3 regions of the Lysinibacillus sp. BF-4 genome follow, and region 3 is predicted to be linked to each of the others. Evidence: riboswitches for the same ligand, from Rfam matches in the RefSeq annotation. Region 3 holds a riboswitch; each other region holds the start of a gene.
What was found. A riboswitch is a leader RNA that binds a small molecule or an ion and turns the genes downstream of it on or off. The one in region 3 is predicted to bind lysine.
Positions count from the first base shown of each region.

Region 1: it holds a riboswitch for lysine, as region 3 does, so the genes downstream of both, CH76_RS11670 (amino acid permease) here and CH76_RS06915 (aspartate kinase) in region 3, are expected to answer to the same signal.
Region 2: it holds a riboswitch for lysine, as region 3 does, so the genes downstream of both, CH76_RS07090 (transporter substrate-binding domain-containing protein) here and CH76_RS06915 (aspartate kinase) in region 3, are expected to answer to the same signal.

Region 1 covers NZ_JPUW01000043.1:32-4,196, forward strand. The annotation lists gene CH76_RS11660 (hypothetical protein) at 1-176, opposite strand, end outside; gene CH76_RS11665 (MFS transporter) at 313-1,512, opposite strand; lysine riboswitch at 1,678-1,853, shown strand; gene CH76_RS11670 (amino acid permease) at 1,920-3,380, shown strand; gene CH76_RS13570 (PepSY domain-containing protein) at 3,474-4,034, shown strand.
Region 2 covers NZ_JPUW01000016.1:8,638-22,396, forward strand. The annotation lists gene putP (sodium/proline symporter PutP) at 1-1,106, opposite strand, end outside; gene CH76_RS07065 (proline dehydrogenase family protein) at 1,392-2,369, shown strand; gene CH76_RS07070 (helix-turn-helix domain-containing protein) at 2,406-3,695, opposite strand; gene pruA (L-glutamate gamma-semialdehyde dehydrogenase) at 3,928-5,472, shown strand; gene CH76_RS07080 (amino acid ABC transporter ATP-binding protein) at 5,600-6,334, opposite strand; gene CH76_RS07085 (amino acid ABC transporter permease) at 6,334-7,050, opposite strand; gene CH76_RS07090 (transporter substrate-binding domain-containing protein) at 7,120-7,998, opposite strand; lysine riboswitch at 8,104-8,289, opposite strand; gene CH76_RS07095 (hypothetical protein) at 8,505-8,765, shown strand; gene odhB (2-oxoglutarate dehydrogenase complex dihydrolipoyllysine-residue succinyltransferase) at 8,804-10,054, opposite strand; gene CH76_RS07105 (2-oxoglutarate dehydrogenase E1 component) at 10,298-13,105, opposite strand; gene CH76_RS07110 (cell wall metabolism sensor histidine kinase WalK) at 13,376-13,759, opposite strand, start outside.
Region 3 covers NZ_JPUW01000015.1:23,750-37,508, reverse strand. The annotation lists gene CH76_RS06950 (AMP-binding protein) at 1-1,547, shown strand, start outside; gene CH76_RS06945 (TetR/AcrR family transcriptional regulator) at 1,647-2,228, shown strand; gene CH76_RS06940 (enoyl-CoA hydratase) at 2,245-3,018, shown strand; gene CH76_RS06935 (electron transfer flavoprotein subunit beta/FixA family protein) at 3,090-3,863, shown strand; gene CH76_RS06930 (electron transfer flavoprotein subunit alpha/FixB family protein) at 3,894-4,868, shown strand; gene trxA (thioredoxin) at 5,314-5,628, shown strand; gene uvrC (excinuclease ABC subunit UvrC) at 5,695-7,467, shown strand; lysine riboswitch at 7,516-7,693, shown strand; gene CH76_RS06915 (aspartate kinase) at 7,773-8,975, shown strand; gene CH76_RS06910 (methyl-accepting chemotaxis protein) at 9,166-10,419, shown strand; gene CH76_RS06905 (YslB family protein) at 10,521-10,934, opposite strand; gene CH76_RS06900 (succinate dehydrogenase cytochrome b558 subunit) at 11,209-11,823, shown strand; gene sdhA (succinate dehydrogenase flavoprotein subunit) at 11,885-13,642, shown strand; gene sdhB (succinate dehydrogenase iron-sulfur subunit) at 13,645-13,759, shown strand, end outside.

The sequences.
Region 1 (4,165 bases), on a different contig from region 3:
TTAATTTGAGCTAAAACAGCATCACGCAGTGCAGGCTCCATTGTTTTGTCTAGCTTCACTTGGTTAGTTAAGCGTTCTTTTAATTCTTTTTCGGTCATAATACCGCGTTCTTCTAAGATTGTGACAAGTAAGTTTAAGATTAAAATATTAGTTGTATTAGCTGCATTTTGTTCCATACAAAAGCCCTCCTATAAGTAATGTACTGTACTTATAGTATGCCCCTAACTGTATTATTTGAAACGACAATTGCCAAAATTAAGCAGTCCACGAGCATGAAATAGGGGATAATTAGCATGATGTAGCAGACAATTCCTATTGTTCTTCTACGTATTTATTGCCAGCCGCATACCAGCCGCTACCAAATAAAATAGCAACAACTACAAGGAAGACATAGATCGGTAGTTGCCAGTTACCTGTTTGGTCGTAAAGCCAGCCAAAAATAACCGGACCACTTGCTGCGAGTAGGTAACCAATAGACTGTGCAAAACCTGATAAGTCTGCAGCTGCGTATGCTGTTTTTGTGCGTAATGTAAAGAGCATCATAGCTAAGCTAAATGAAGAGCCACCAGCAGAGCCAATACAAATCATCCATAATACTGTGTAGTCAGTGAAACCAAGTGCAATACCAACAAAGCCAATGGTATAAAGTAGTGTTAGTACAATGACAATAGGACGTTGATTTTTTAATTTGTCGGCAAGTACTGGCATAATAAAAGTGAGTGGTAGTTGAGCTAAGAGCATGATAGCAACCATCCACCCTGCCTTATCTGCTGCCATACCTTGCGATACAAAAATTGCAGGTAGCCATGCACCTGTTGTATAAAAAATAAAAGATTGTAAACCCATTGCGAGTGTTACAGCCCATGCGAGTGGTGAGCGCCATAGCTTTAATTTAGGTGCAGTAGTAGTTGTAGCTTGCATACGATCATTATTGCGTAATTGTGGTGACCAAACTAAGCTGGCAATCATAACAATTATAATAGGAAAGGCGAGTGCAATTTGCCAGTTAGTAGTGTTGGCAATAGGATGGCTAAGCCCTGCACCAAAGCCACCTGATACATTCATCGCAACAGAGTAAATCCCCATCATTAAGCCAACATGGAAGGGAAATTTCAATTTAAAAAAGCTAGGTAACAAAACATTACCAAAGGAAATAGCTACACCAATAATAATTGTACCTACTAGCAATAGTGAGGTCATGCCTACTGAACGTAGCGCAATACCAGCAGCTAATAGAAGCATTGAAATAAATAAAGACAGCTCAATGCCAATCGTACGTGAAATACGTGGCACAAAGGGAGATACTAATGCAAATGCAAGTAATGGGATTGTTGTTAAAAAGCCCGCTAACACATTTGAAATACCAAGCCCTTCTCTAATAAATTCGATGATGGGGCCTACAACTGTTAAAGGTAAGCGTAGTGTCATTGCCATCAATATGATACCAATAATCAAAATAAGCGTTTTACCACGCCAATTTATTTTCCGGGAAATACTAAGCTGTTCATCCATTGCAGTCCCTCCATAAATTTCGTATTATTACCACAGTTTAGCGTAAAACATACATATAAAACAGAAAAATTAAAAAATACAGATAATTTGGTAGCGTTTGCATTGCGTTTTTTCCTATGTTAAACTCGTTTACGTTATCAAAAATTTCATATAATACCTCATAATTTATGAGGTAGAGGTCGCGGTATGCAAGAGTAAGCGTGTGGAGATGGCAAGCATCGATGAAACACGACGAAAGGGTACACTGCCGAAGCGTTAATTAGCTTGCCGTAATTAATGCTGGGGTTGTCATCGAAAGAGACAGAACTGTCACGCCACAAGCGTGTTGAGCTATCAGTTGAGGTTTTCAGGAAGCATCTTCACGATATGTGAGGATGCTCTTTTTATTTACAAGAGAGGAAGCAATAATGATGAGTAATGAAATAATTGAAATAGGTAAAAAACCTAAACTCCAAAAATCACTTAAAAGCCGTCATATTACGATGATTTCCCTCGGAGGGACAATTGGTACTGGTTTATTTTTAGCGAGTGGTGGTGCGATTGCACAGGCTGGCCCTGGTGGCGCATTATTAGCTTATGGCTTAATTGGTATCATGGTATTCTTTTTAATGACTAGCTTAGGTGAGATGGCAGCTTATATGCCATCATCAGGTTCATTTAGTACGTATGCTACAAAGTTCGTAGATCCCGCGCTAGGCTTTGCACTAGGCTGGAACTATTGGTATAACTGGGCAATTACAATCGCAGCTGAAATCGCGGCTGTTACTTTAATCATGAAGTATTGGTTCCCAGACAGCTCGTCCATTTTATGGTCACTGTTATTTATTTGTATTATTTTAGGATTTAATGTGTTATCTGTACGTAGCTATGGCGAGAGTGAGTATTGGTTCTCGATGATTAAAGTAGCTACAGTAATTATCTTTATTATTTTAAGTTTTGCGATGATTTTTGGTATTCTTGGAGGCAATGCACCTGTTGGCTTTACTAATTTCTTTCATGGTGACGGCCCGTTTCATGGTAGTTTTTTAACGTTCTTTGGTATTTTCCTAGCGGCAGGCTTTTCATTCCAAGGTACAGAGCTTCTTGGTGTAACCGCTGGCGAAACTGAAGACCCAGGGAAAAATATACCGAAAGCCGTACGCTCGGTATTTTGGCGAATTGTACTGTTTTATATGCTTGCGATTTTAGCGATTGGCTTACTCATCCCGTATGACGACCCACGTTTATTATCAGAGGATGTAACGGTATCACCATTTACTTTAGTATTTGAACGCACAGGTATCGCATTTGCGGCCTCTGTAATGAATGCGATTATTTTAACGGCATTATTATCAGCAGGTAACTCAGGGTTATATGCATCGTCTCGTATGCTGTGGCAGTTAGCTGTGGATGGTAAAGCGCCTAAGTTCTTTATGAAACTAACGCGCCGAGGTATTCCAATTTATTCGTTACTTGCAACACTGGCTGTTGGTTCACTAGCATTTTTAGCCTCTATATTTGGCGATGGTGTTATTTATATTTGGTTACTTAATGCGTCGGGGTTATCAGGATTTATTGCATGGCTTGGTATTGCCATTAGCCATTATCGTTTCCGCCGTGCCTACATTAAGCAAGGGCATGATCTCAATGATTTACCATATGTTGCACCACTTTATCCTTTTGGCCCATTGTTTGCGTTCTTCTTATGTTCAGTGGTAATTATTGGTCAAAACTATCAAGCTTTTGTAGGTGGTCATATTGACTGGTCAGGATTATTAATTACGTATATTGGTATTCCGTTATTTTTAGCCTTTTATATTGGTTATAAAGTAAAACATAAAACTAAACTTGTACCGTTAGAGGAATGTGATTTAACGGTAGAAAAATAAAAGAGATGCGTGCTATATTTTTTAGCACGCATCTTTTTTAGGTTTTAGGGCGTTCTTATAAAGGTAAAGTACATACTAAAAGGGGAGATTAACATGAAAAAAACAGCGTTAGCCGCAGCACTCGGCTTAAGTGCGATGTTAGTATATGGTTGTTCAAATGACAGCAAGGTGGATACTGCAACAAACGAGCAACCTACAGCGACTGAAACACAAAAGGACATTATTTCGATGGATGATATTAAAGCAAAAGCTTTAAAGGAAATTGAGGGTGGCGAAGTAACGAGTGTGGAGCAAGACGATAAAAAAGGCATTCGTGTGTATGAGTTAGATGTTGTAACAAACGAAGTCAAATACGAATTAACTTATGACGCGCATACAGGCGATTTACTCAAAAAAGAAGAAGAACGTCGTGACCAAACGAATAATGGTGATGTCGCAACAGGCGATGCAACAAAAGAGTTTAAAGTAACAGAGAAGCAAGCTAAAGACATTGCTATGAAAAAAGTTGGTGAGGGTGAGATTTCGAAATTTGAATTAGATCGCAGTGACCAAAAGTACGAAATTGAAATTAAAACGGCTACGATGGAGTATGATGTGGACATTGATGCCAACACAGGCGATATCGTAAAATATAAAGAGGATACACGTGACTAATGAAAGCGTTTTTGCTATAGTGTAAAAAAACGAACGTTAAAAAGGATTTTATTTGAAATCCGTCTAATTTCCGAATGTTTGGAATCATTACACTATTTTAATACGTCTTGCAAACAATAAACGGCATGCTT
Region 2 (13,759 bases), on a different contig from region 3:
AAAACATAGTAACTATCTGACTTTGGTGCTTTATTAAATGCCTTATATAAATCCTCAATTAATGCCGATGACGTAACGATTAACTGTGACGAAATCGTACTCATTACAGCCGAAAGTACAGCCGCTAAAATAACACCTGCAATAATCGGATGGAAAATAATTTGACCTAATACAATAAATACAGTTTCCGGGTCCTCAAGTGTCGCACCTTGTTGCAGGAAGTACGCATACCCAACAATCGCTGTAAATACAGCTCCCAACATACTTAAAAACATCCAACCAATACCAATGCGGCGAGCACTACGTGTTTCTTTAATCGTTTTAATCGCCATAAAACGCACAATAATATGTGGTTGACCAAAGTAGCCAAGCCCCCATGCGAGTGACGAAATAATACTAATTGCTGTAACACCCTCAAAGAAACTAAAATGTAGAGGTGAGGCATTTTTTACGGTACTAATTGTTTCAGCAATACCGCCTGTGTACGTTAAGCCCACAATAGGTACTAAAATTAATGCTAAAAACATGATTGTCCCTTGAATAACATCCGTATAGCTTACCGCGAGGAAGCCTCCAAATAATGTGTAAGCGATAACAACTGCGGCCACTACTAATAAACCAATATGGTAATCTAGCCCAAATGAGCTTAAGAAAAACTTACCGCCCGATACCATACCTGATGATACATAAAACGTAAAGAATATTAAAATAACAATACCCGTTACAATTCGTAGTAAACGTGATTTGTCGAGTAGACGTTTTTCTAAAAAGCTCGGAATTGTAATTGTGTCGTTAACATACGTATAGGCACGTAAGCGTGGCGCTACAACTAACCAGTTAATATAAGCCCCCACAACTAAACCAATTGCCATCCACGATTTCCCTAAACCTGTTACATAAATAACGCCCGGTAAACCCATTAACAACCAGCCTGACATATCAGCTGCCCCTGCACTTAACGCAGTTGCAATCGGGCCAAGTGAGCGCCCTCCTAGCATGTAGTCTGTTAAATTACTCGTCTTCTTATAGGCATACCAACCAATTGCAAGTAGCACTGCCATATAAATAATAATTGCTACAAGCTGGTACATTTGCTCTTGTGACATCTAGCCATCCCCTTTTCTTGTTGCGATTTTTTGAAATTTAAGTTCTATTAAACCCTATATACGACGATTAATCAATTATATTTCAAAAATAATACCGAAAAATATTTTGCACCTTAATTTTAAAAATATTTTATTTAGTGCAAAATTCATTGATATATCAACGAAAAATGCTCTTTTTTCCCTTCATTTCTCCATTATCTGAGTATTTGCGGCATTGGCAATTTTTTAAAACGTGCTATAATCCAAATTAAAATTATTTTCAACAAGTGAAAAGGAGTGTTTTTTATGAATTTACGAGATTTTTTCATCGCATTATCTGAAAACCGCGCACTAAACGCAGGTGCACAAAAATTTGGCTTACGTCTAGGCGCACAAAGCGTTGTCGCAGGCACAACCATCCCAGAAGTTGTTACAACAATCAAGCGTCTTAACGCAAAAGGCATTGCCTGCACAGTCGATAATTTAGGCGAGTTTGTTCATGATGAGGCAGAAGCACTGGCAGCAAAAAACAATATTTTAGCTGTTATCGAAACCATTCATGCTGAAGGGCTGAATGCACATATTTCACTTAAACCAACACAACTCGGTCTAAGCTTTGACCTTGAGCTTTGTTATAATAGCCTGCACGACATTGTAAAAACCGCGCATGACTACGGTATATTTATTAACTTTGACACAGAGACTTACGAAACATTGCACCAATCTTTTGAGTTGATGGAGCGTCTGCATAAAGAGTTTGATAATGTGGGCACAGTTATTCAAGCGTACTTTTACGAAGCGCTAGAAAATGCTGAGCGCTTTAAGGATTACCGCTTACGTCTTGTAAAAGGGGCCTATAAAGAAAACGCTTCCTTGGCTTACCAAACCAAAGAAGACATTGATAAAAACTATATTAAGCTAATTGAATATCATTTACTTAACGGCAAATTTACGTCAATCGCAACGCATGACCATAACATTATTGCCCACGTAAAGCGTTTTGTTAAAGCGCATAATATTCCACATGATGCGTTTGAGTTCCAAATGTTATATGGCTTCCGTAGCGAAATGCAATACGACCTTGCTGCAGAAGGCTTTAATTTCTGTACGTATTTACCATTTGGTGCTGACTGGTACGGCTACTTTATGCGCCGACTAGCTGAGCGTCCACAAAATCTGGAGCTTGTTGTGAAACAAGTATTTGATAAAAAAACAACGACGCTTGTTGGTGTTGGTTTAGGTGCATTCGCACTTGGTCGACTCACAAAACGAGCTAAAAAATAATAAAAGAGGCGTCGCGTATGCGATGCCTCTTTTTCGTTACATAAACTTTTTTAAGCGGTATTGCAGGCTTTGGCGACTTAAACCAAGTGCTTCAGCCGTTTTCGAAATATTACCTTCATGAAGGCTAAGCGCTTTTTGTAAATAATAATGCTCCACCTCATGCAAATATTGGTCAAGCGGACGTAAATCCTGCTGTTCCTCCACTACTAGCCCCTCATTACGCTTATGCGCTTTTTCGAGACGCCACTTTAACTGGGCAGGTAGCATCACCATTTCAAGTGTTTCTTCGGTCGTTAATAAACTCCCCACCTCATCAAGCAATAACTCAAGCTCTTTTAAATTGCCCGGCCAATCATATGCCAGTAAAAACTTTTCGACATCAGGCGCAATATATTTAATATGCGAGCCGTACTGGTCGCGGTGGCGACGGAAGTAGTCCGTAATAAACGGCAAAATATCTTCTTTACGCTCTCGTAATGCTGGTACTTTAATCGACACACTCGAAAACAAATGGTACAGCGTTTGCGATAGCTCCCCTTGACGGATTAAATCGACAGGGTCTTCCCCCACACTGGCAATAAAGTAATGCTTGCGATCCTCATACTCATTAAGCAATGCAATAATACGTTCCTGTGCTTGCATTGACAAATACTCAATGCGCTCCGCAAAGAAAGTACTGTTGCGGTTTTCTTTAATTGCCTTCTCTAAACGCTCAATGACCGTTTCTTCATCACGTCGGCAAATGAGTGTAATAAATAATTCGTTTTTTTCGATGAGAGCATGATGGATACCCTCTGCAATCATATCCTTACCCGTGCCTGATTCTCCAATCAACATAACGGGGATGCGCCCAAGTGCGGCGGCACGCGCAATCTGAATAACCCGCTTCATTGCATCTGATACAGCTGTAATAATATCAAACGTCAGCGGTGCGCCGTAGCGACGGAGCGGTTGGTACATCATGTATTGTTGCTGGGTAATATCACGTACAAACTCCACAGCACCAAGCAACTCACCTTCTACAATTAGCGGCATAATGTTGCTGATGGTCGTAACCTCCTCACCGCGCTTATTCCAAAACGTTGCCTTATGCTGCATAATTGGTTTGGCTGTTTCAATCACCTGAAAGAGCTCGCTACGCTGAAAATCGCCATTGACGATTTCGAGCGCCTTCTGCTTTTCAAACTGCTCGTCCGTAACTCCCATTAGCTCACGCATTTTTTTGTTGTAAATTAATACATTTCCTTGTTGATCAATGGCACATACACCACTGACGCTTTGCTCTGTAATAAAACGATACAGGGCAACTAGCTTATCATTATCCATGTAATTCCCTCATTTTTAGCTTCGTCCTGTTTATTTTACCATGCTTTGCGTAAAAAAACTTTTCCCATCTCAAACATTGCTGTGACAGCGTTTTCACAACTTTAATTATTAGAAAATTCGCGTTAGTGGAATAAAACACTTGCATTATCTCTAATTATTTTGCATCATAGTATGCATAAGGTTGATTACTACAGCAAAATTATTTTGCATTAAAACTTAGGAGGTTTTTTTTATGATTCCATACAAACACGAACCATTCACTGATTTTTCGATTGAGGCCAATGCTGCGGCATACAAAAAAGCGCTTCAACAAGTAGAGGCAGAGCTTGGTAAAACATATCCGTTAGTAATTAACGGCGAGCGTATTACAACAGAGGGTAAAATCACATCATATAACCCCGCTAAAAAAACAGAAGTTATTGGTCACGTAGCCAAAGCAAATAAAGAGTTAGCTGAGCAAGCGATGCAAGCGGCTGATACAGCATTTAAAACATGGAAAAAGGTTGACCCTGCCATTCGTGCAGACGTATTATTTAAAGCTGCTGCGATTATTCGCCGCCGCAAGCATGAGTTTTCGGCTTGGTTAACAAAAGAAGCAGGTAAACCATGGAACGAGGCAGATGCAGATACAGCAGAGGCAATTGACTTCTTAGAGTATTACGGTCGCCAAATGCTTGAGTTAAAACCAGGACGTAAAGTCGAAAGCCGCCCAGGCGAATTTAACCGCTATGACTATATCCCACTAGGTGTAGCTGTTATTATTTCACCATGGAACTTCCCACTTGCGATTATGGCGGGTACAACAGTTGCCGCTGTCGTAACAGGTAACACGGTATTATTAAAACCAGCTTCAACAACACCAGTTGTAGCGTATAAGTTTATGGAAGTTTTAGAAGAAGCAGGTTTACCTAAAGGTGTAGTTAACTACATCCCAGGACCTGGTGCAGAAGTTGGTGACTACTTAGTAGATCACCCAAAAACACGCTTCATTAGCTTTACAGGCTCACGTGATGTTGGCTTACGCATTAATAACCGCGCTTCAACATTATCAGAAGGCCAAATTTGGTTAAAACGCGTTATCGCAGAAATGGGCGGTAAGGATACGATTGTTGTTGATAACGAAGCTGACTTAGAACTAGCAGCACAATCTATCGTTAAATCAGCATTCGGCTTCTCAGGTCAAAAATGTTCGGCTTGTTCACGCGCTGTCATTCACCAAGATGTATACGACACAGTCGTAGCGCGCGTCGAAGAACTAACAAAAGAACTAACAGTTGGTGACCCAACAGACAATGCAAACTTCATGGCAACGGTAATTGACGAAGCGGCATTTAAAAAAGTAACAAGCTACATCGAAATCGGTAAAGAAGAAGGTCGCCTCATTGCAGGTGGTACAGCAGATGACTCAACAGGCTACTTTGTACAACCAACCGTATTTGCTGATGTTGACCGCAATGCACGTATTATGCGCGAAGAAATCTTTGGCCCAGTAGTAGCGCTATGTAAAGCAAAAGACTTTGACGAAGCACTAGAAATTGCTAATGACACAGAATACGGCTTAACAGGCGCTGTCATTACGAAAAATCGTTTCCACCAAGAACAAGCGCGCGAAGACTTCCATGTGGGTAACCTTTACTTTAACCGTGGTTGCACAGGCGCAATTGTTGGCTACCAACCATTTGGCGGATTTAATATGTCAGGTACAGACTCTAAAGCAGGCGGACCTGATTACCTGCAACTACACATGCAAGCTAAAACAACTTCTGAAATGTTATAATCTGCTCACTATTATAATAGAAGAAACTCAAAAAAATCGTACCCCCCTTTTACAAGCCAAGCTCATTACGAGCTTGGCTTTTTACGTACAAAAAAACGATGCACTCCTAAAGAGTACATCGCGTCTATTAAGCAAATGTTCGTTGTAAAAAAGCTTTTGTACGGTCATGTTGTGGGTTGAGTAACACTTCATCAGGCGTGCCTTGCTCCACAATAACCCCCTTATCCATAAAGACAATACGGTCAGATACTTCACGCGCAAACTGCATTTCATGGGTCACAATTAACATCGTGTTACCATCATCCGCAAGCTTACGCATTACTTTTAGTACCTCGCCTACCATTTCTGGGTCAAGTGCACTTGTTGGTTCGTCAAATAGCATGACATCAGGGTTCATACACAGCGCACGCGCAATCGCTACACGCTGCTTTTGCCCACCTGACAGCTGACGCGGACGCGCATTCACATATGCCTCCATGCCCACAAGCTGTAAGTATTCCTCCGCAACCTTAATCGCTTCGGCTTTACTGCGCTTTAGCACTTTTACTTGTCCTACAATACAATTATCAAGCACTGTTAAATTATTAAATAAGTTAAATTGTTGAAACACCATCCCCAAATGCGTACGATAGGCTTCAATATTTTTCATTTCTTTTAAAATATCATTGCCTTTATAAATAATTTCGCCCCCATTTGGCGTTTCAAGAAGGTTAACACAGCGTAGCAATGTTGATTTACCAGAGCCAGATGAGCCAATTAACGTCACTACCTCGCCCTTTTTCACTTCAAAATTAACATCCTTTAAAACTTCGTTGCTACCGAAGGATTTGCTTAAATGTTTAATACCAATGACTGTTTCCATTACGCTACCTCCTTCTTCTCAAATGCCTGCGGGCCGTCTAAACGACGCTCCATCCAGCGTAAAATACGCGTTGCTGTAAAGGTCATAATTAAGTATAAAATACTCGCAATAAAGAAAGCCTCAAAGTAGCGGAAGTTAGCACCGGCAATTGACTTCGTTTGGAAAAATAACTCGTTAACGCCAATAACACTTAGTACAGCTGTGTCTTTAATATTCATAATTAATTGGTTGCCTGTTGCTGGTAAAATATTGCGCCCTACTTGTGGCAATACAACATGCATCATAGTTTGAACGTGACTCATACCAACAGCCTGCGCTGCTTCGTACTGCCCCTTATCAATCGACACAATACCACCGCGTACAATCTCTGCCATATAAGCACCTGTATTTAGAGATACTACTAAAATACCTGCTGTTAAAATATTTAAATCAATACCTAGCGCCATATCTAAGCCGTAATAAACGACCATGGCTTGTACCATCATTGGTGTACCACGGAAAAACTCTACATAACACGCTAAAATAAAGCGTACCACTTTAAGCAATACTTGCTTTGGTGATTTTGTTTTAGGAATTGTATCAATAATACCAATCACAAATCCGATAAGTGCACCAACAAGTGTACCAATTAACGCGATAAGCAATGTGATGCCCATAGCACGTAAAAATAAGTGCCAGTTGTTCTCTACAATGGATATAATCCAATCTAAACTCATGTTTGTCTCCCCCTGCTCATCGCTAATAAAAAAAGAGAGGCGTAAATCTACGCCCCCCTTACCACCTGCTTATTGTGCTGATGGCTGTTGCTGAATTGCGTCTTCCATAATTTGTTGGCGCTCTTCTTCAGAGATACCTTGTAAAATTTCGTTAATTTTATCTTTGTCTGGATCGTCTTTACGTAAACCAACCGCAATTGAAGACTCCGTTGGGTCTGCTTTAAAGCCATCTTTAAATACAACATACGTAAAGTCTTCTAAAGCTTGTGATGCCGAAATCCCTTCAGGACGCTCTGACACATAACCATCAATTTTACCTGACTGTAAGGCAACACGTTGTGCAGAGAAGTTATCCATCGCTGTTTCTTTTTTAACACCGTCAATTTGATCAATCACATCATAGTGTGAGGTATTTAATTGGCCTGTTAATTTAGCACCTTTGAAGGCTTGGATAGAATCCATTTCAACAAATTTGTCGCCCTCTTTATATTGGTCTTTAATATAATCGCTATCTTTACGTACCACTAGTACAAAGTCAGATTGGTAATAAATATCTGTGAAATCAATTGTTTTTTTACGTTCTTTAGTTGGTGACATACCCGCCATAATCGCATCAATTTTGTTTGATTGTAACGCTGGTACTAAACCATCCCAACCCATTTTTACGATTACTAGCTCTTTGCCTAATTCATCGGCTACTTTTTTAGCAAATGCGATATCATAACCGCCCGCAAACTCTTTACTGCCTTTAATTGCAACAGCGCCGTTTGCATCGTCATTTTGTGTCCAGTTGTAAGGTGGGTAATCTGCCTCCATACCTACACGAAACTCTTTGCTGTCATCTCCTGTTGCCTTGTCGCCACTGTCGTCCGCATCCTTACTACCGCATGCAGCTAGTAAGATTGTTGTGAATATTGCGACAATCATAAGTACAAATCTTTTATTCATTGACAAATCCCCCTCTTTTTTCCTTAAAACAATACAAAAAAAACGACCCTACGCGAAAACTTTAGGTCGAATACATATTGCCCCAAAATTCCACATCACATTCCTACTCGAGATAGCTCAACTTAGTAAAAAGGAATAACGTTTACTAAGACAGTGCTGCAATTATTAATTACAACCCCAGCATATAAGCTTAAGCCCACTTATACACTTCGGCGACATTTCCTTCATTATAGCTTCATCGTTGCTTTCACTCTGCTGTAACCTAATAAATATCGCGCCTCTACCTCAATCCGTTTAGATGAGGTATTTTGTTTATTTAATTACTTGTCATGTTATCGTAATTTGCGTATACTGTCAACAGTATTTTAGCATTTTTCTGAAAACAGCATGAATTTTCATGTAGCATTTTGTATAAGTTAAACGGTGATATAGGCAGTTGCTCCCTAATTTATGTATAATGTTTAAGAGATTGCTAAAAGGTTATGGATAGAAAAGGGGATAGTTTAATGAAAAAAATACTGCATTTTATGCTTATCATTGTAGTACTCATCGCAGCTATTGGTGGCACTATCACTAACTTTAGTGCGGGTACATTTACGTCAGTCAAATTTATTTCGCTCTCATTATTACTAATCGTAGCTACCTTGCTCACTTATAGCTATAGGCAGCGTTATCCGAGTGATCGTAAGGTGTATAGTCTTGTCGGTATTATTGTAGCCATGACCATCCCAATTGTCATTTTTGCACTCGTTACTGCGATACGCTAATAAAAAAGGGACTGCCGAGGCAGTCCCTTTTGTTATGCTTATGAGTTTAATAATAAGTCTTCTGGGTTTTCGATTAATTCTTTAACCATTTTTAAGAAACCAACAGAGTCTTTACCATCAATGATACGGTGGTCATAAGAAAGTGCCACGTACATCATTGGACGGATTTCAACTTCACCATTAACAGCCACTGGGCGTTGAACGATTGAGTGCATACCAAGGATACCTGGTTGTGTACCGTTCATGATTGGTGTAGACATTAATGAACCAAACACACCACCATTAGTGATTGTGAATGAGCCACCTGCCATATCGTTAAGACCTAATTTTTTGTCGCGTGCTTTACCCGCTAACTCTTTAATATCGTATTCGATAGCTGCAAAGTTTTTGCGGTCTGCATCGCGTACTACAGGTACTACTAAGCCTTCTTCAGTTGATACAGCGATACCAATATCATAGAAGTTGTTTAAGTGAATTTCGTCACCTGAGATTTGTGCATTTACATATGGGTACTTTTTAAGCGCTGCTACAACTGCTTTTGTGAAGATTGACATGAAACCTAGTTTGATGTCGTTTTCTTTCACAAATTGCTCTTGTTTGCGTTTACGTAATGCCATGATGTTTGTCATGTCAATTTCGTTGAACGTTGTTAGCATTGCTGTAGATTGTTTAACTTCTAGTAAACGTTTTGCAATCGTTTGACGACGGCGAGACATTTTTTCTACCGTTACACGACCTGATTCAGCTGCTGGTGTAAATACCATTGCACCTGTTGTAGCAACTGGTGCTGCTTGTTGTACTGGTGCTGCTGGCTGTGTACCATGTGCCGCTACGTCTTGTACGCGAACGCGACCTTGTGGGTCTACTGGCGAAATCGCCGCTAAGTCGATGCCTTTTTCACGTGCTAATTTACGCGCTGCTGGTGAAGCTACAACACGCTCACCTGAAGTTTCTTCAACAACTGGTGCCGCTTGTTGTGCTGGCGCTGCTTCCGCTTTTGGCGCTTCTGCTTTTGCTTCTTCTTTAGCTGGTGCTGGTGCTGCTGCGCCACCTTCGCCCGCTTCAACGATTGCGATAACTTGACCTACATCAACTGTTTCGCCTTCTTGTGCTGTAATTTCTTTTAAAATACCCGCTTCTTCAGAAATGATTTCAGCGTTTACTTTGTCTGTTTCTAATTCAACGATAAATTCGCCTTTCTCAACGCGATCGCCTACTTTTTTAACCCACTGTGCAATTGTACCTTCTGTAATTGATTCTGCTAACTCAGGGACTCTAATCTCAGCCACTATAATTTCCTCCTTTGATTTTAAAACAACCATTCAAAAATATTTTAATGAAGCCATCTTGATTATTCAAGGTTTTGGCATTGGTTACGTTTCTAACAAATTACTAATTTATAGCTCCCCTAGCTGAAATTTCAGCTAGGTGGAGTATTTGAACCGATTTCCTTGGCGTCACTTCACCACTCACACAATGCGAGGCACTGCGCTCTGTGGTTCCAGTGCGCGGCGGAAATTACGGCTACGCTTTTATTTTGATTTTGATACGGCTTCTTCAATTAGACGCGCTTGCTCTGCTTTATGTGCATCCATGTCGCCTTCTGCTGTTGATGACATTGCTGGGCGGCCAACGTATGATAGTTTTTTGCCTTCAGCTAGCTCATACATATATTGTGTTGCATATAAGTATGAACCTTGGTTTTTAGGTTCTTCTTGTACCCAAACAAGTTCTTTTGCGTTAGGGAAACGTGCAATAATATCCGCAATTTTTTGTTGTGGGAATGGGTAAAGTTGCTCAACACGTACGATGTGTAAGTGGTCGAAGCCTTCACCATCTTTAATGCGGTCAGCAAGATCAATTGCTACTTTACCGCTTGCAAATAAAATACGCTCCACTTTTTTAACATCATTACCTAAGCCTGGTTGCTCAATAACTGCTTGGAATGAACCTTCAGCTAGTTGCTCTTTTGTAGCAGCAGCTAATGGGTGACGTAATAAATATTTAGGTGATACTACAACTAATGGACGAATCGCATCTGTACCTAACATTTTTGCTTGGCGACGTAATAAGTGGTAATAGTTGCCTGCATTTGAACAGTTAGCTACTGTCCAGTTGTTTTCAGCTGATAGTTGTAAGAAACGCTCCATGCGGCTTGATGAGTGCTCTGGTCCTTGACCTTCATAACCGTGTGGTAATAACATTACGAAGCCCGATTTTTGACCCCATTTTGCACGGCTTGAAGAAATAAAGTTATCAAACATCACTTGTGCCATATTGGCGAAGTCACCAAACTGTGCTTCCCAAATGGATAATGTGTTTGGTTTTTCCATGTTATAACCGTACTCATAGCCTACAACGCCTGCTTCAGTAAGTGGTGAGTTGTATACTTTAAATGATGCGTTAGCACCTGTTATACCATGTAATGGTGTGTACTCAGCACCATTGTTTTTGTCGTGAATTACAAGGTGACGTTGTGAGAATGTACCACGCTGTGCATCTTGACCTGAGAAGCGTACTGGATTGCCTTCTTGTACGATTGTACCGAATGCTAATGTCTCAGCATGACCCCAGTCAATTTTGCCTTCTTCAAATGCTTGCTCACGACGTTGTAAAATACGTCCTAGCTTGCTTTGTGGCTCAAAGCCTTCTGGCCAAGCTAATAATTCATCGTTCATTTTTTTAAGTGCTGCTGCATCTACTGATGTATCAACATTTGTTGGGTAGCCATCTTTAACAGCTTGTGGCATTTCTACTGTGATTGGCTCTTTCGTTTCGCCCACTTCTTTTACGTGGTCGTATGATTTTTGCATTTCTGCATAAATGTCTGTATCTAATTGTGCAACGGCATCCGCTGTTACTACGCCTTCAGCTGCTAATGCTTCGCCGTAAAGAACGCGTACTGTTGGGTGCTTAGGCACGATTTTGTATGTTTCTGGGTTTGTTACAGTTGGATCATCTGTTTCGTTATGACCATAACGACGGTAACCGATTAAGTCAACAAGGATGTCCTTGCCAAATTTTTCGCGGTATTCAAATGCTAAACGTGCAACTTGTACTACTGCTTCTGGTGCATCTGCGTTTACGTGTACAACTGGTACTTCATAGCCTTTAGCAGGGTCTGAAGAATACGTTGAAGAACGTGAATCATATGTTTCTGTAGTGAAACCAATCATGTTATTTGAAATAACATGCACTGAACCGCCCGTAGTAAAGCCTTCTGTTTTAGCGAAGTTTAATGTTTCTGTAACGATACCTTGACCTGGGAAGGCCGCGTCACCATGCACTAACACAGCCATTGCTTTTGCTGGGTCGAAAACAGGCTCGCCTGCTTGTGAAGCATCATCTTGTGCTGCACGTGTTTGACCAACAACAACAGGACTTGCAACCTCTAAGTGAGATGGGTTATATGCTAATTTCACTTTATAGCCTGATGGCTTAGTTAATGTAGCACCCATGTGATACTTCACGTCGTTTGTCCAGCCCTTAGTGATTTCTAGTGAGCCGTCTTCTGGTAGGAAGTACTCGTTTGACACATGCGCAAAGTCTGCAAACATCATGTCATACGGCTTGTTTAATACATGTGTTAACACGTTTAAACGACCACGGTGCGCCATACCAATTTGTAAAACGTTCATTTTTGCTGCTTGTGATAGACGGTCTAATTCGTCTAATAGCACTACTAGCGTGTCTAAACCTTCGATAGAGAAGCGTTTTTGACCTACGAATGTTTTGTGGATGAATTTTTCGAAGCCTTCTACACGAGTTAAACGCTCTAAAAGGGCTTTTTTCTCATCTGCAGTAAGTGGTGCATTTAATGCGCCTGACTCGATTTTAGAACGTAACCAATTACGTTCTTCGTCTACTACAACATGGTCGTATTCATACGCAATTTTTGCTGTATAAATACCACGTAAATAATCTACTGCTTGCTTACCATTGGTAACGTTTGCAGGTACAGTTTCAAAAAACATTGTTGCTGGTAACGCTGCAAGGTCTGCGTCTGATAGACCAAAAGCCTTTGGCTCAATGTGTGAAAAGTCTAATGGACGATCTTTAAGTGGGTAAATGTCTGCTGCTAAGTGACCTAGGTGACGAATTTCTTCAGCTAATTTCATTGCTGCTAAAATTTTCGTAACATTTGCTGGTGCTGCTGCAGTTATTGCTTGTGCAACTGGCGCAGAGCCGTCCGCAAAGATTGGTTCACCGTATTGCTCAAATAAAGCGATTAGGCCTGGCTCTACTTCTTCAGGTGACTGTAAAAACAAGTCGTATTGCTCCATTACGTACCCTAAGTTAGGACCTTCGAAAGCTGACCAAGGTGTAACATTGTTCGACATGAAAAATTACCTCCAAATTTTTGCCGTTTACGGCATTTACAATAGTTAAATTTTATGTTGCATTTCATATAACATTCTATCATTCTTTACACAGCGTTGCACTATGTTTGCTCCGACTGACGCCAATCTGCGCTTATCTTACAAAATGCGCTGATATTCCATCTTTTTTACAACAAATAGTGAGCGCTTACACTGGAAAAGAACTTTTTTCATATCAATATTACTACTCTTCACAAAAAATACAATACTTTTCGTCAAATTTGGTAACATTCATGGTCTGTAGCGTGGTAATTGCACAATAAATGTTGTACCCGCCTCAGATGAGTGCGCCGTAATCGTGCCTTGGTACTTATGCACAAGCATTTGCACGATGCTCAGACCAAGCCCACTGCCCTCAATACGCAAGCGCGAATGATCTGCGCGGTAAAAGCGGTCAAAAATATAAGGCAAGTCCGCTTCACTAATACCTATACCATTATCCGCTACCTTAATGCTCACCATATCCTTCGTAAATGACGTGGTAATGTCGATATGGGGGTCTTGCTTACTATAGTGTACAGCATTTATTAAAAGATTTTGCAAAATTTGTGTGAGACCGCCAACAGTAATGCCCGCTTCAACTGGCTCCGTCAATTGAAGTGTTAGTGTTACCTC
Region 3 (13,759 bases):
TTACGTATTACGAACTATATGAGTCTGCATTAAAATTCGCAAATTATTTAATGAAGATTGGAATGAAAAAGGGTGATCGTCTAGCTATTATGTTGCCCAATTCACCACAAAGTGTCATTGCTTATTACGGTGCAATGTATGCGGGAGTAATTGTTGTGCAGACAAACCCTCTTTATACGGAGCGAGAGCTAACCTATCAGTTAGTGGATAGTGGGGCAACAGCTATTTTAGCGTTAGATGCACTTTATCCACGCGTTATGAAAGTGAAAAAAGAAACGGCACTCCAAGATATTATTATTACTTCAATTAGTGATTACTTACCGTTTCCTAAAAATCGTATTTATCCTATGATGCAGCGTAAACAAATGGGGGTAACAGCTAGTATTAAACATGCAGGTTACCATCATCTTTTTAAAGAGATTATGGCAAGTATGCCGGCAGCTCCAGTTAATATTCCATTTGATTACGAAGAGGATATTGCTTTGCTTCAATATACAGGTGGCACTACTGGCTACCCTAAAGGTGTTATGCTAACGCATAAAAACTTAACGTCTAATGTGCAAATGTGTGATGCTTGGCTTTATCGCTCACAGCGAGGTAAAGAGGTGATTATGGGGGTGCTGCCTTTCTTTCATGTATACGGTATGACTACTGTAATGCTACTTAGTGTATATACAACGAGTAAAATGGTATTACTGCCAAAGTTTGATGCGGTAACTACGTTAAAAACAATTGATAAACAAAGACCGACACTATTTCCAGGAGCACCAACTTTATATATTGGGTTATTAAATCATCCCAAGTTGCATAAGTATGATTTAACCTCAATTAAAGCTTGTATTAGTGGCTCAGCACCGCTACCTGTAGATGTGCAACAAAAATTTGAAGCCGCAACAGGCGGCAAATTAGTTGAGGGCTATGGCTTAACAGAAACTTCGCCTGTTACTCATGCTAATAATATTTGGGAGCGACGCGTAAATGGCTCTATTGGTATACCATGGCCTGATACGGATGCAAAAATTGTACGTGTTGGTGACCATAGAGAGCTTGATTTTGGTGAGATTGGCGAGCTTATTGTTAAAGGTCCACAAGTAATGAAAGGGTATTGGCATCGTAAAGAGGATACACAAGCAACATTCACAGAGGATGGCTGGTTACTGACAGGTGATCTTGGTTATATGAATGAAGAAGGGTATTTCTTTATTGTTGACCGCAAAAAGGATATGATTATAGCAGGTGGCTTTAATATTTATCCACGTGAGGTAGAAGAAGTACTTTATGAACATGAGGCTGTACAAGAATGCGTAGTTATTGGTGTACCTGATAGTTACCGCGGAGAAACTGTTAAAGCATTTATTGTGTTAAAAGAAGGATATACTACAACGTCTGACGAATTTAATACGTATTGCCGAAAAAATCTTGCGGCATATAAAGTGCCACGCCAGTACGAGTTTCGTAAAGAGCTACCAAAAACAGCCGTGGGTAAAATTTTACGCCGTACGCTAGCAGATGAAGAGAAAACGAGAATAGCGAGCGAACAAGTGTAATAACGAGTATTAATGTTGACAAACTACAAGATGTTATATAATATAGAGATATGAATGAATGGTCATTCATATCTCTTTTATTTTTTGGTGGTGACAGACATGAAACGCGATAAACCGAAGTATAAGCAAATTATTGATGCTGCTGTAATCGTTATTGCAGAAAATGGCTACCATCAAGCACAGGTTGCTAAAATAGCAAAACAAGCTGGTGTTGCTGACGGTACCATTTACTTATATTTTAAAAACAAAGAAGATATTTTAATTTCGATGTTTGAAGAAAAGATGGGTGTATTTACAGAGTCCTTACAGGCTATAATAGAAAATGGAGGTACATCCTCCGACAAATTATGCTTGATGATCAAAAATCACTTTACAGTACTTGCGTCAGACAAGCATCTAGCCATGGTAACTCAATTGGAACTTAGACAATCAAATAAAGAACTCCGGTTAAAAATTAACGGAATATTAAAAGAATATTTGAAGTTGCTCGATGAAATTCTAATTGAAGGTATGCTCAATGGCGAATTTAACCCAACGATGGATGTTCGTTTAGCGCGTCAAATGGTATTTGGCACAATTGACGAAATTATTACATCATGGGTAATGAATGATGCGCGCTATGATTTATTAGCAATGATACCTAAGGTGCAGACTTTATTATTAAAGGGGATTCAAGCTTAAAAAGGGGTGTAATAAAATGGAGTTTTTAACTTGGAAAGTAGAAGATGGTGTGGCTGTAGCAACAATTAATCGTCCACCAGCGAACGCCTTATCACGAGGTATGATTCAAGAAGTCAATGAGCTATTGAATCAAGTTGAAAACGATGAAGCTGTACGCGTCGTTGTACTTCATGGTGAAGGGCGCTTTTTCTCGGCAGGCGCAGATATTAAAGAGTTCACAGAGGTTAGCGACGGTGCAGAGTTTACAAAGCTAGCAAAAGCAGGGCAAGATGTGTTTGAGCGTCTTGAGTCATTTGCTAAACCAGTTATTGCAGCTATTCATGGCGCAGCACTAGGCGGCGGTTTAGAGCTAGCAATGGGCTGTCATATTCGTTATGTAGCGAGCGATGCTAAACTTGGTTTGCCTGAACTACAACTAGGCTTAATTCCTGGTTTTGGTGGCACACAACGTTTACCTCGTTATGTTGGTACAGCAAAAGCAGCAGAAATGCTATTTACAAGCGAGCCAATTACAGGTGAAGAAGCGGTGCAATGGGGATTAGCAACGCGTGCATTTGAAGCAGAAGCATTACTTGAAAGCACTGTAGCTATCGCTAAAAAAATGGCGAAGAAAAGTCCGATTGCCTTAGCGCAAGCTATTAAAATGCTAGGCTATGCAAAGCCGGCATCATTTTATGAAGGTATTGAAGCAGAAGCCGCGAGCTTCGGTAAAGTATTTGTATCTGAGGATGCAAAAGAGGGCATTCAAGCCTTCCTTGAAAAAAGAGCACCACAATTTTCGGGAAAATAACTTCATTTTTCAGTAAATTGTGTTATGTTAAATAAAGTAATTAATAAATAAGCTTCAGGAGGTCTACTAATATGAACATTTATGCATTAGTTAAACGTACATTTGATACAGAGGAAAAAATCGTCGTATCTGGCGGTAAGATTCAAGAAGATGGTGCAGAATTCATCATTAACCCGTATGACGAGTACGCGGTTGAAGAAGCGATTCAATTGCGTGATGCACATGGTGGTAAAGTAATCGTATTAACACTAGGTGGCGAAGATGCTGAAGAGCAACTACGTAAAGCATTAGCAATGGGCGCAGACGAAGCCGTATTAATTAACACTGAAGATGACTTAGATGAGCTTGATGAGTTCGCAGCAGCGACACTTATCGCAGAATACTTAAAAGACAAAGAAGCTGACATTATTATTGCGGGTAACGTAGCAGTAGATGGTGGTTCAGGTCAAGTAGGACCACGTGTAGCTGACTTATTAGATATTAATTATGTAACAACAATCACAAGCCTTGAGATTGATGGCGATGTTGTAAAAATCGTTCGTGATATCGAAGGTGACTCAGAAATTTTAGAAACAGCGTTACCATTACTTGTAACGGCACAGCAAGGGTTAAACGAACCTCGTTACCCATCTTTACCAGGCATCATGAAAGCGAAGAAAAAACCGCTTGAAGAGCTTGAATTAGATGATTTAGATATCGACGAAGATGATGTTGCAGTGAAAACAGAAACCGTTGATATTTTCTTACCAGCACAAAAGGCAGCAGGTCGTGTACTAGAAGGCGATATCGCTGACCAAGTGAAAGAATTAGTTAACTTACTACACACAGAAGCAAAAGTAATTTAATCGAAGTTTAGGTAACGGAGGGAATAAATTATGACAAAAAAAGTATTAGTGTTAGGTGAAGCACGTGAAGGCAGTCTACGTAACGTATCATTTGAGGCGATTGCAGCAGCAAAAACAGTAGCTAATGGCGGAGAAGTTGTCGCAGTATTAGTAGGGGATGCAGTAGCTGATTTAGCAAAGGATATGGTGGCTTATGGCGCTGATCGTGTTATTACAATAGAGCACCCACACTTAAAACAATATACATCAGATGGTTATAGCCAAGCACTTATGGCAGTAATCGAACAAGAAAAACCTGAAGGCATTGTATTTGGTCATACAGCTTTAGGTAAAGACCTGTCACCAAAAATCGCAAGTAAGTTACAAGCAGGTTTAGTGTCAGATGTAACATCAATTGAAAGCGATGGCGATGAGCATACGTTTATCCGCCCAATCTACTCAGGTAAAGCTTTCGAAAAAATTAAAATTAAAGATGGTGTGACATTCTTTACAGTACGTCCTAACAATATCGCACCACTTGAGCAAGACACATCACGCGCAGGTGATATTTCAAGCTTAGCTGTAGATATTACGAACTTACGTACAATTATTAAAGAAGTTGTACGTAAATCTACAGATGGTGTTGATTTATCAGAAGCAAAAGTTGTGGTAGCGGGCGGTCGCGGTGTAAAATCGTCAGAAGGTTTCGAACCATTGCAACAATTAGCTGACCTATTAGGTGGCGCTATTGGAGCATCACGTGGTGCATGTGACGCTGATTACTGTGATTATTCACTACAAATTGGTCAAACAGGTAAAGTTGTAACACCAGACCTTTACATTGCAGCAGGTATTTCGGGCGCAATCCAGCATTTAGCTGGTATGTCTAACTCGAAAGTCATTGTAGCAATTAACAAGGACCCAGAGGCAAACATCTTTAATGTAGCTGATTACGGTATCGTAGGCGACTTATTTGAAGTAATGCCATTATTAATCGAAGAGTTTAAAAAAATTAAACAATCATAAGTGACTAAGTTGCGTAGGGCAAGTACCTACGCAACTTTTTTTATAGGTATATTTGAAGTGCTTAATCCAGTTTAATACCGATGTGGGTATATAAATGAAGAAACGTCTCTAAAACAGCCTATATGGTATGAAAGCTTTGAACGTCATAAGCACATCCCCTATAGCGTAAGAGTGGTCTTTAGCTGTAATGTATAGGAGAGTGTTAACATTAGCAGTCAATGAGCAATTTAATCCTTGCAGTAATACACTTTAAAGAAAAATCCTCTATTTATTTTAGTCTAGTGTAATAAGAGAAAGTGCTAGAATTACCGCAAGGGGTAAGGGCTTACCTTAGTCGTACATAACCCACCATTACACACATTATAAAATAGTGAGCAAATAACTCGCTTATTTAAAATACCCCCTGTATACTACAAGTATAGTTAATCTAAAGGAGGAAATAATAATGGCAGTAATTAATGCAACTGATGCAAACTTTCAAGATGAAATTAAAGATGGCGTAGTACTAGTAGACTTTTGGGCAGCTTGGTGCGGACCATGTAAAATGATTGCTCCTGTACTTGAAGAGCTTGCTACTGATTTAGATGGCAAAGCTAAAATCGTTAAAGTAAACGTTGACGAAAACCAAGGTACAGCTTCTCAATACCAAATCATGTCAATCCCGTCTTTACTTTTATTCAAAGATGGTGAGCTTGTAGAAAAAACAATGGGCTTCCAACCAAAAGAAGCTTTACAAGCTTTCGTTGAAAAACACCTATAATAGTTAAAACATATACGCCGAGCGCTCTTGTAGTGCTCGGCTTTGTTGTCGTTAGGGGGCGAACATATGAACGAGATCATTAAGCATAAGCTAGCATTATTACCAGATTTACCTGGTTGTTATTTAATGAAAAATCATCAAGGTACGGTGATTTATGTAGGTAAAGCTAAAGTATTAAAAAATCGCGTACGCTCTTATTTTACGGGTAGCCATGATGGCAAGACAGCGCGCTTAGTAAGTGAGATTGAGGATTTTGAATACATTATTACATCATCTGATTTAGAAGCGCTCATTTTAGAGCTCAACCTTATTAAAAAGCATGACCCTAAATATAATATTATGCTGAAAGATGACAAAACCTATCCGTATTTAAAAATTACTAATGAACGCTATCCGCGGCTTATTACCACGCGTAAGGTGAAGCGTGATAAGGCCAAATATTTTGGGCCATACCCTAATGCCTATGCGGCAAATGAAACAAAGAAGTTACTAGACCGCATTTATCCTTTACGTAAATGTGTTAGTATGCCAAAGCGTGTTTGTTTGTATTATCACCTAGGACAGTGCTTAGCACCTTGTGAGAAGGATGTAAGTGTTGCACAAATGGATGAGGTAGTAGCACAGATTACACACTTTTTAAATGGTGGGGTAGATGATGTGAAAGCTGAACTCGAACAAAAAATGTTAGCGGCTGCAGAGACGTTGGCATTTGAACGTGCGAAGGAGCTACGTGATCAAATTACTCATATCGATACTATTATGCAAAAGCAAAAAATGATTACACGTGATAAGGCGAACCGTGATATTTTTGGTTATGCAGTAGATAAAGGCTGGATGTGCGTACAAGTATTTTTTGTTAGACAAGGTAAATTAATTGAACGAGATGTATCCATATTTCCCATTTACCGTGAGCCCGAAGAAGAATTTTTAACATTTGTTGGACGCTTTTATGAGCAACCTGAGCATTTTAAACCAACAGAAATATTGTTACCTAAGGGAACAGATAGTGAGCTTTTAATGCAGTTATTGCAATCAAAGGTTACAGTTCCTCAGCGCGCGCAAAAAAAGGAGTTAGTAGACCTTGCGATAAAAAATGCACGTGTCGCACTAGACGAAAAATTTAAGATTATTGAACGTCAAGAAGAACGTACAGTAGGTGCATGTGATGAACTTGGAGCAGCAATGAATATTTATTCGCCGCTACATATTGAGGCGTTTGATAATAGTCATATGCACGGGGCAGATGCTGTTTCGGCTATGGTGGTATTTATAGATGGTAAACCTGATAGAAAGGCTTATCGCAAATTTAAACTACGTGATACGGCAAGCCACGATGACTACGGTGCAATGCGCGAAGTATTACGTCGTCGTTATAAACGTGTGCTACAAGATGAGTTACCGCTTCCTGATTTAATCGTCGTAGATGGTGGCAAGGGGCAAATGACAATAGCTAAGGAAGTGCTAGAAGATGAGCTAGGGCTTAGCATTCCAATTGCGGGCTTAGCGAAGGATGATAAACACCAAACCGCAGAGCTACTTTACGGCGAACCACCAGAACGTATTGCCTTAAAACGTACGAGTGATGGCTTTTATTTATTACAGCGCATTCAAGATGAAGTGCATCGCTTTGCGATTACTTTTTTACGTCAACAACGAGAGAAGCAGGTTATCCAATCTGTGCTAGATCAAATTGAAGGCGTAGGACCTAAGCGTAAGCAACAATTACTTGCTCATTTTGGTTCTATTAAAAAAATCAAGACAGCTGATGTGGCGGCATTACAGGCAGCGGGTATGCCAGAGAAGCTAGCTACAACCATTCATGCATTTTTCAGACAATAGCATTGCACGTTAAATTAGAGTGTGCTATGGTTACTATACAATTATATGATTTGAGATAGAGGCGCAAGTTTCATGAGTATACAATGCGAGAGTGAGCAAACTCCGTGACCATTGTAAAAAGGGACACTTGCCGAAGCCATAGCCAGTTGTTCCTGGTAGTGGGCTGGTTTTGCATTGAATAAATGTAAAACTGTCGAAATGTTTATTTCGTTGAGCTATCTGCCATGTACAATGAACACATACATGATAGACAGCACATGCGAAATGCATGAGCTGTCTTTTTTTATTGGAGAGGGAGTGGGCATATGAAAACCGTTATTGTGAAAGTTGGCGTATCAGCTATGCAATCCGAGGAGCGTATTGAGCAAGCCGCACATTACATTGAAAAGCTGAAAGAGGAAAATTATCGTGTTGTTGTAGTAGCCTCAGGCATGGCAAAGGAACAGGCGATTTTATTAGCACCTATTGCTAAATGGACAAAGGATGCATTACAGCGTGAGCAAGCGATGTTGATGGCAACGAGCTCACAAATTGCGGCGAGTAGCTTAGCAGTAGCACTACAGGCGCGCGGGCATGCTTCAACAGCATTAACAGCACAACAAGCAGGAATTGCTACAGATGCGCGTTACCAAAATGCACGCTTAACAGCTATTAACACAACTAAAATCGAAACCTTACTCGCGCAGGGAAGTATTGTCACAATCGCAGGTAGACAAGGCATGGCAAATGGTGAAATTACTTCACTAGGTGACGGTGGCTCAGCAACATTAGCTGTAGCACTTGCGCACCACCTGCAGGCGACACATGTTGTAGTGCTTGCTAAAGACAGTATTTATACAGCAGACCAGCAACTTGTACCAAATGCACAGCGTATGACGGAGATTTCGTTTGATGAGATGTTAGAGTTTGCTCACTTAGGGGCTAATTTATTGCACCCACGTGCAGTGGAGCTAGCTAAAAAGCATAATGTAGCAATTTTGATTCAAGCTTTAATGGAACAGCAAGGTACTTGGGTTAAGGGGGAAAAGGACATGGAAAAAGAAATGATTGTACGCGGTGTAGCGTATGAAGCGGATATTGTACGCTTAACAGTAGGTTATGAGGCAGAGCAGGAGGTATCGTTAGCCGCGTTATTTACAACGCTAGCAGAACATCGTATTAATGTAGATATTATTGTGCAAGCTGTGATGAACCATGCGCAACAAACCGTATCATTTTCCATTGACAAGGCGCAGTTTGCTGAAGCACTAAAAGTGTTAGAGGATAATAAACAGGCATTAGGTTTTAGCTTTGCAGATTTTGAGATTGGTTTAGCTAAAGTGTCTATTATTGGCTCGGCTATGGCTTCTAATCCTGGAGTGGCCGCACGCATGTTTGACCGCTTACGCAAGGAAAAAATCATGGTGAAAATGGTGAGCACTTCGGAAATTAAAGTGTCTGTCGTTGTACCGCAAGATGAAATGGTACACGCAGCGCAAGCGCTACATGATGAATACCATTTAGCATAACAAGAGGGAGGAGCTGCGGCTTCTCCTTTTATATTGGGTATTTTAGTAAAAAAGTAATGATAGGATATTGTAAAGTTTAGTCACTAATATTGACAAATGAAAGAAAATTCACTAATTTTGAAGGAGCACCTATTATGCTTAGGTGGGTTTAAAGTCGTGGGATAGCCACAGGAAGAAGGGGAATAGCGTGATGTTTCGTAAAAAGCAACATACGGAGGTACCTGGTATTAGTGAGGCGGCACACCAAGCTGTAGTAGAAGAACTGGCACAGCTAAAGCATTATGTACAGCAAAAGGAAGATGCAGTGGATATTAAAAATGCACTGTTAAACTTTGTATTGGCCCATATTGAGCTTGTTAATTTTCAGACCATACTTAATATTGAGCGTGTCGCAGACGGTGTGCATACTATTTCGAGCAATTGCAGGCAGCTCGCAGCAAGCAGTGAGGAAATGTTAAGTACAGAGCAGGCTATTAATGCCAATATGCAAGAAGTACAGGCAATTTCGCAAGACTTAACAATGCGTATGCAACAGGTCGTTGCCTCTAGTGCACAAATTAGTGATCGCTTAGTAGACGGTACACAGGCCATGACCTATTTACATACAGAGTTATTAAAGATGAATGATATTACAACAAGTGTATCGTCCATTGCAGACCAAACTAAATTACTAGCGCTTAACGCATCTATTGAAGCTGCGCGTGCAGGTGAGCATGGTAAGGGCTTTAGCGTCGTCGCCTCTGAAGTAGGCAAACTTGCTAATCACTCCAAGGATTCACTGAGTGAGGTCGTTACCATTCGCACAATTATTGAGGAGCGCTCTGATCAAGTTACAGAAAATATGCGTCATGTTGAAAGTTTTACACTTACACTAGTTGAGGAAGTAAAGCGAGATGTAGCTACGTTAACGACGACATCTGAGCAACTCAATGAAGCATCTGTAGGAATGGATGAAATCACACAGGCTTCTGAACAATCAGCTATCGCAATTGAAGAGCTAGCAGAGGTAACGCAAGATTTATCCGAAACAAGTCGCTTTTCTAAAATGATTCAGGCGCAGTTTGAAGAGGTAATGCGCACCGTACAACCAACACTTGAGACACCGCGTCAGCAAACACTCATTAGTCAGTTGAGTGCGCGTCTAAGCGATCATGCTGCCTTTTTACGAGCTACGATTAAAGAAGCAGGACGCGGTGGCACAGTTACCGCACATACGCAGTGCAAGTTTGGGCGCTGGTACTATGATAATAAACAGCAGTTTGGACATATTCGGGCATTTCAAGAAATTGAGCAGCCACATAAGCAAGTACATGAGGCAGCGCAAGTATTATTAGTAGAGAGTAGCATTACAAATGTACGTGAATTTGTCTATCACTCACTTGCTGTATTGCAAGGATTTATTGAGTTAATCGATGTGCTACGCAGAGAGCAACAAGCCTCGTAGCAATGATTTTTTAGGTCAAAGAGTTAAATGAATGACCGGTAATTAAAAAAATGTTAGACCACATCTTGGTCTAACATTTTTTCTTTTTGCCAGCGCTTCTTTTAGCGAATTTCTTTAGGGTCCCACTTAATTGTAAAAAGGACAGTCTGGTCTTTCTCTTGTTTTTCATCAAAGCACTCTGTCAAGTAGCCTTTTTGCTGTTGAATTTGCTCCGCTAGAAAGCCAGCCTCTAATCTAAAATTACGCTTTGCAAAGTTAAAAACGGCTGGATCATTCGCAAGCGAAAATATGTATCCATCTGTTGTTTCTTTTTCGAGCTGTAAAATACCGAAACCTGCTTCGGCAAAAAAAGAGTTGACATCAACATCTGTGTCGCACGGGTACTTGCGTGCCATTTCCTTACCAGCCCAGTATAAAATATCTGATTCATTCTTTCCTAATATTGAAGATAGTGTGAAATCTCGGAGCAATTCATAGCCAAATGCAGGCATTTGTGCTTTGGATTCGTTTTGCATGTATAAATCCTACTTTCTTTTGAATTTTCTTATAATTTGACGCTGTTAGAATATTCATGATTAAAGTACAAAAAAATCGAATACACAAGGTAAAAAACGCATTTTTCATAACTTTATCTCTCGCTAAGTCACCTTGACGACAGTGTATAGAGAGAGTACAATGAACTTGTCATAATATTGTACCATGCTGAAATACGCAGTCAATTCAATCGTCATTTTTCATAGATGACGATTCGTTGGTGCGCTATTTTAAGTACTAAGGGGGGTAACAGTCTTGTCGAAAGAGCGAGAATTTTTATGGCGCCGTTTACACTCTCTACTAGGTGTGATTCCTGTAGGTTTGTTCTTGGCGTTCCACTTATCATTGAACTTCACTGCTGTTGGCGGTGAACAAGCTTACAATGATGCAACAGGAATGATGGACACAGTTCCACCAGCGTTACTATTAATTATTGAATGGGTTGTCATCTACATCCCACTACTGTTCCACGCAGTTTACGGTGTATACATTGCATTTACAGCGACGCTAAACAACAAACGTTTCAGCACGTTCCGTAACTGGATGTTCACTTTACAACGCGTAACAGGCGTATTTTTAGTTGTTTTCATTGCTTGGCATATTTTCCAAACGCGTATCCAAAAAGCGCTTGGAGCTGAAGTTGAATTCAATATGATCGCTGACATCGTAGCAAACCCAGTAATGCTTGCTTTCTACATCGCAGGTATTTTAGCTGCAACGTTCCACTTAGCGAACGGTTTATGGGCATTCTTAGTGAGCTGGGGTATTACACAATCTCCACGTTCACAACAAATCATGACTTATGTTACAGCAATCGTTTTCGTAATCTTAAGTATCGTTGGTGTAGCTGCAATTTTAGCTTTCGTTTAATTCAAATGAAACTATAAGGCAAACACTAAATTGCAAAGTTAAAGAGGAGTGAGAATTAATCATGGCGAAAAGCAAAGTAATTGTTGTCGGCGGCGGTTTAGCTGGTCTGATGGCGACGATTAAAGCAGCTGAAGTTGGCACTGAGGTTGAATTATTCTCATTAGTTCCGGTAAAACGCTCACACTCTGTATGTGCGCAGGGCGGAATTAATGGAGCAGTAAATACAAAAGGTGAAGGTGACTCACCTTGGATTCACTTTGATGACACTGTTTATGGCGGTGACTTCTTAGCGAACCAACCACCTGTTCAAGCAATGACACAGGCAGCACCAGGTATCATTCACTTATTAGACCGTATGGGCGTTATGTTTAACCGTACACCAGAAGGTTTACTAGACTTCCGTCGTTTCGGTGGTACATTACATCACCGTACAGCATTCGCTGGTGCGACAACAGGTCAACAACTTTTATACGCACTAGACGAGCAAGTTCGTGCACACGAAGTAGCTGGTTTAGTTACAAAATATGAGCACTGGGAATTCCTTGGTGCGATTGTCGATGACGAAGGCGTTTGCCGCGGTATCGTAGCACAAGATTTACAATCAAGTGAGATTAAATCATTCCGCGGTGATGCTGTAATTATGGCTACTGGCGGACCTGGTATTATCTTCGGTAAATCTACAAACTCAGTAATCAACACAGGTTCTGCAGCATCTATTGTTTACCAACAAGGTGCAACATATGCGAACGGTGAGTTCATTCAAATTCACCCAACAGCGATTCCTGGCGATGACAAAAACCGTCTAATGTCAGAATCAGCTCGTGGTGAAGGTGGACGTGTTTGGACATATAAAGACGGTAAGCCTTGGTACTTCCTAGAAGAAAAATACCCAGCTTACGGTAACTTAGTACCTCGTGATATCGCTACACGTGAAATCTTTGACGTTTGTATCAACCAAAAGCTTGGTATTAACGGGGAAAACATGGTTTACCTTGACCTTTCACACAAAGATCCACATGAGTTAGATATTAAACTTGGTGGTATCATCGAAATCTATGAAAAATTCGTAGGTGACGATCCACGTAAATTACCAATGAAAATCTTCCCAGCAGTTCACTACTCTATGGGTGGTATTTGGGTAGATTACGATCAAATGACAGAAATCCCTGGTTTATTCGCAGCAGGTGAATGTGATTACTCTCAACACGGTGCTAACCGTTTAGGTGCTAACTCATTATTATCTGCAATTTACGGTGGTATGGTTGCTGGTCCTAAAGCAGTTGACTACATCAAACACCTTAAAAAGCATGCGGCTGATTTACCAGAGTCAGTATTCGAAAACCGCGTAAAAGAAGAACAAGCAAAATGGGACGCTATCCTTAAGATGGACGGAACAGAAAACGCTTACCTTTTACACAAAGAGCTTGGTGAGTTAATGACGAAGCACGTTACAGTAGTACGTTTCAACGATGGCTTAAAAGAAGCTTACGCTGAAATCCAAGAACTTCTAAAACGTTGGGAAAACATTAACATCAACGATACACAAAAATGGTCTAACCAAGGTGCACAATTCACGCGTCAGCTGAAAAACATGCTTTACCTTGCGTTAGTTATTACTAAAGGTGCGCTATTACGTGACGAATCTCGTGGTGCTCACTACAAACCGGACTTCCCGGATCGTAATGACGAAGACTTCTTAAAAACAACGATGGCGAAATTTAACCCTGCTACAGGTGAGCCTGAAATTACTTATGAGGAAGTTGACGTATCACTTATTCCGCCACGTAAACGTGACTATACATCGAAAGGGGATGAATAATCATGCCAACAACAGCAAACACTGGTCGCATGGTTAAAATTGAGATTCTCCGTCAAGATACTGAAGGCGGCGCTACACGCACCGAGAAATTTAGTATCCCTTACCGTCATGGTATGA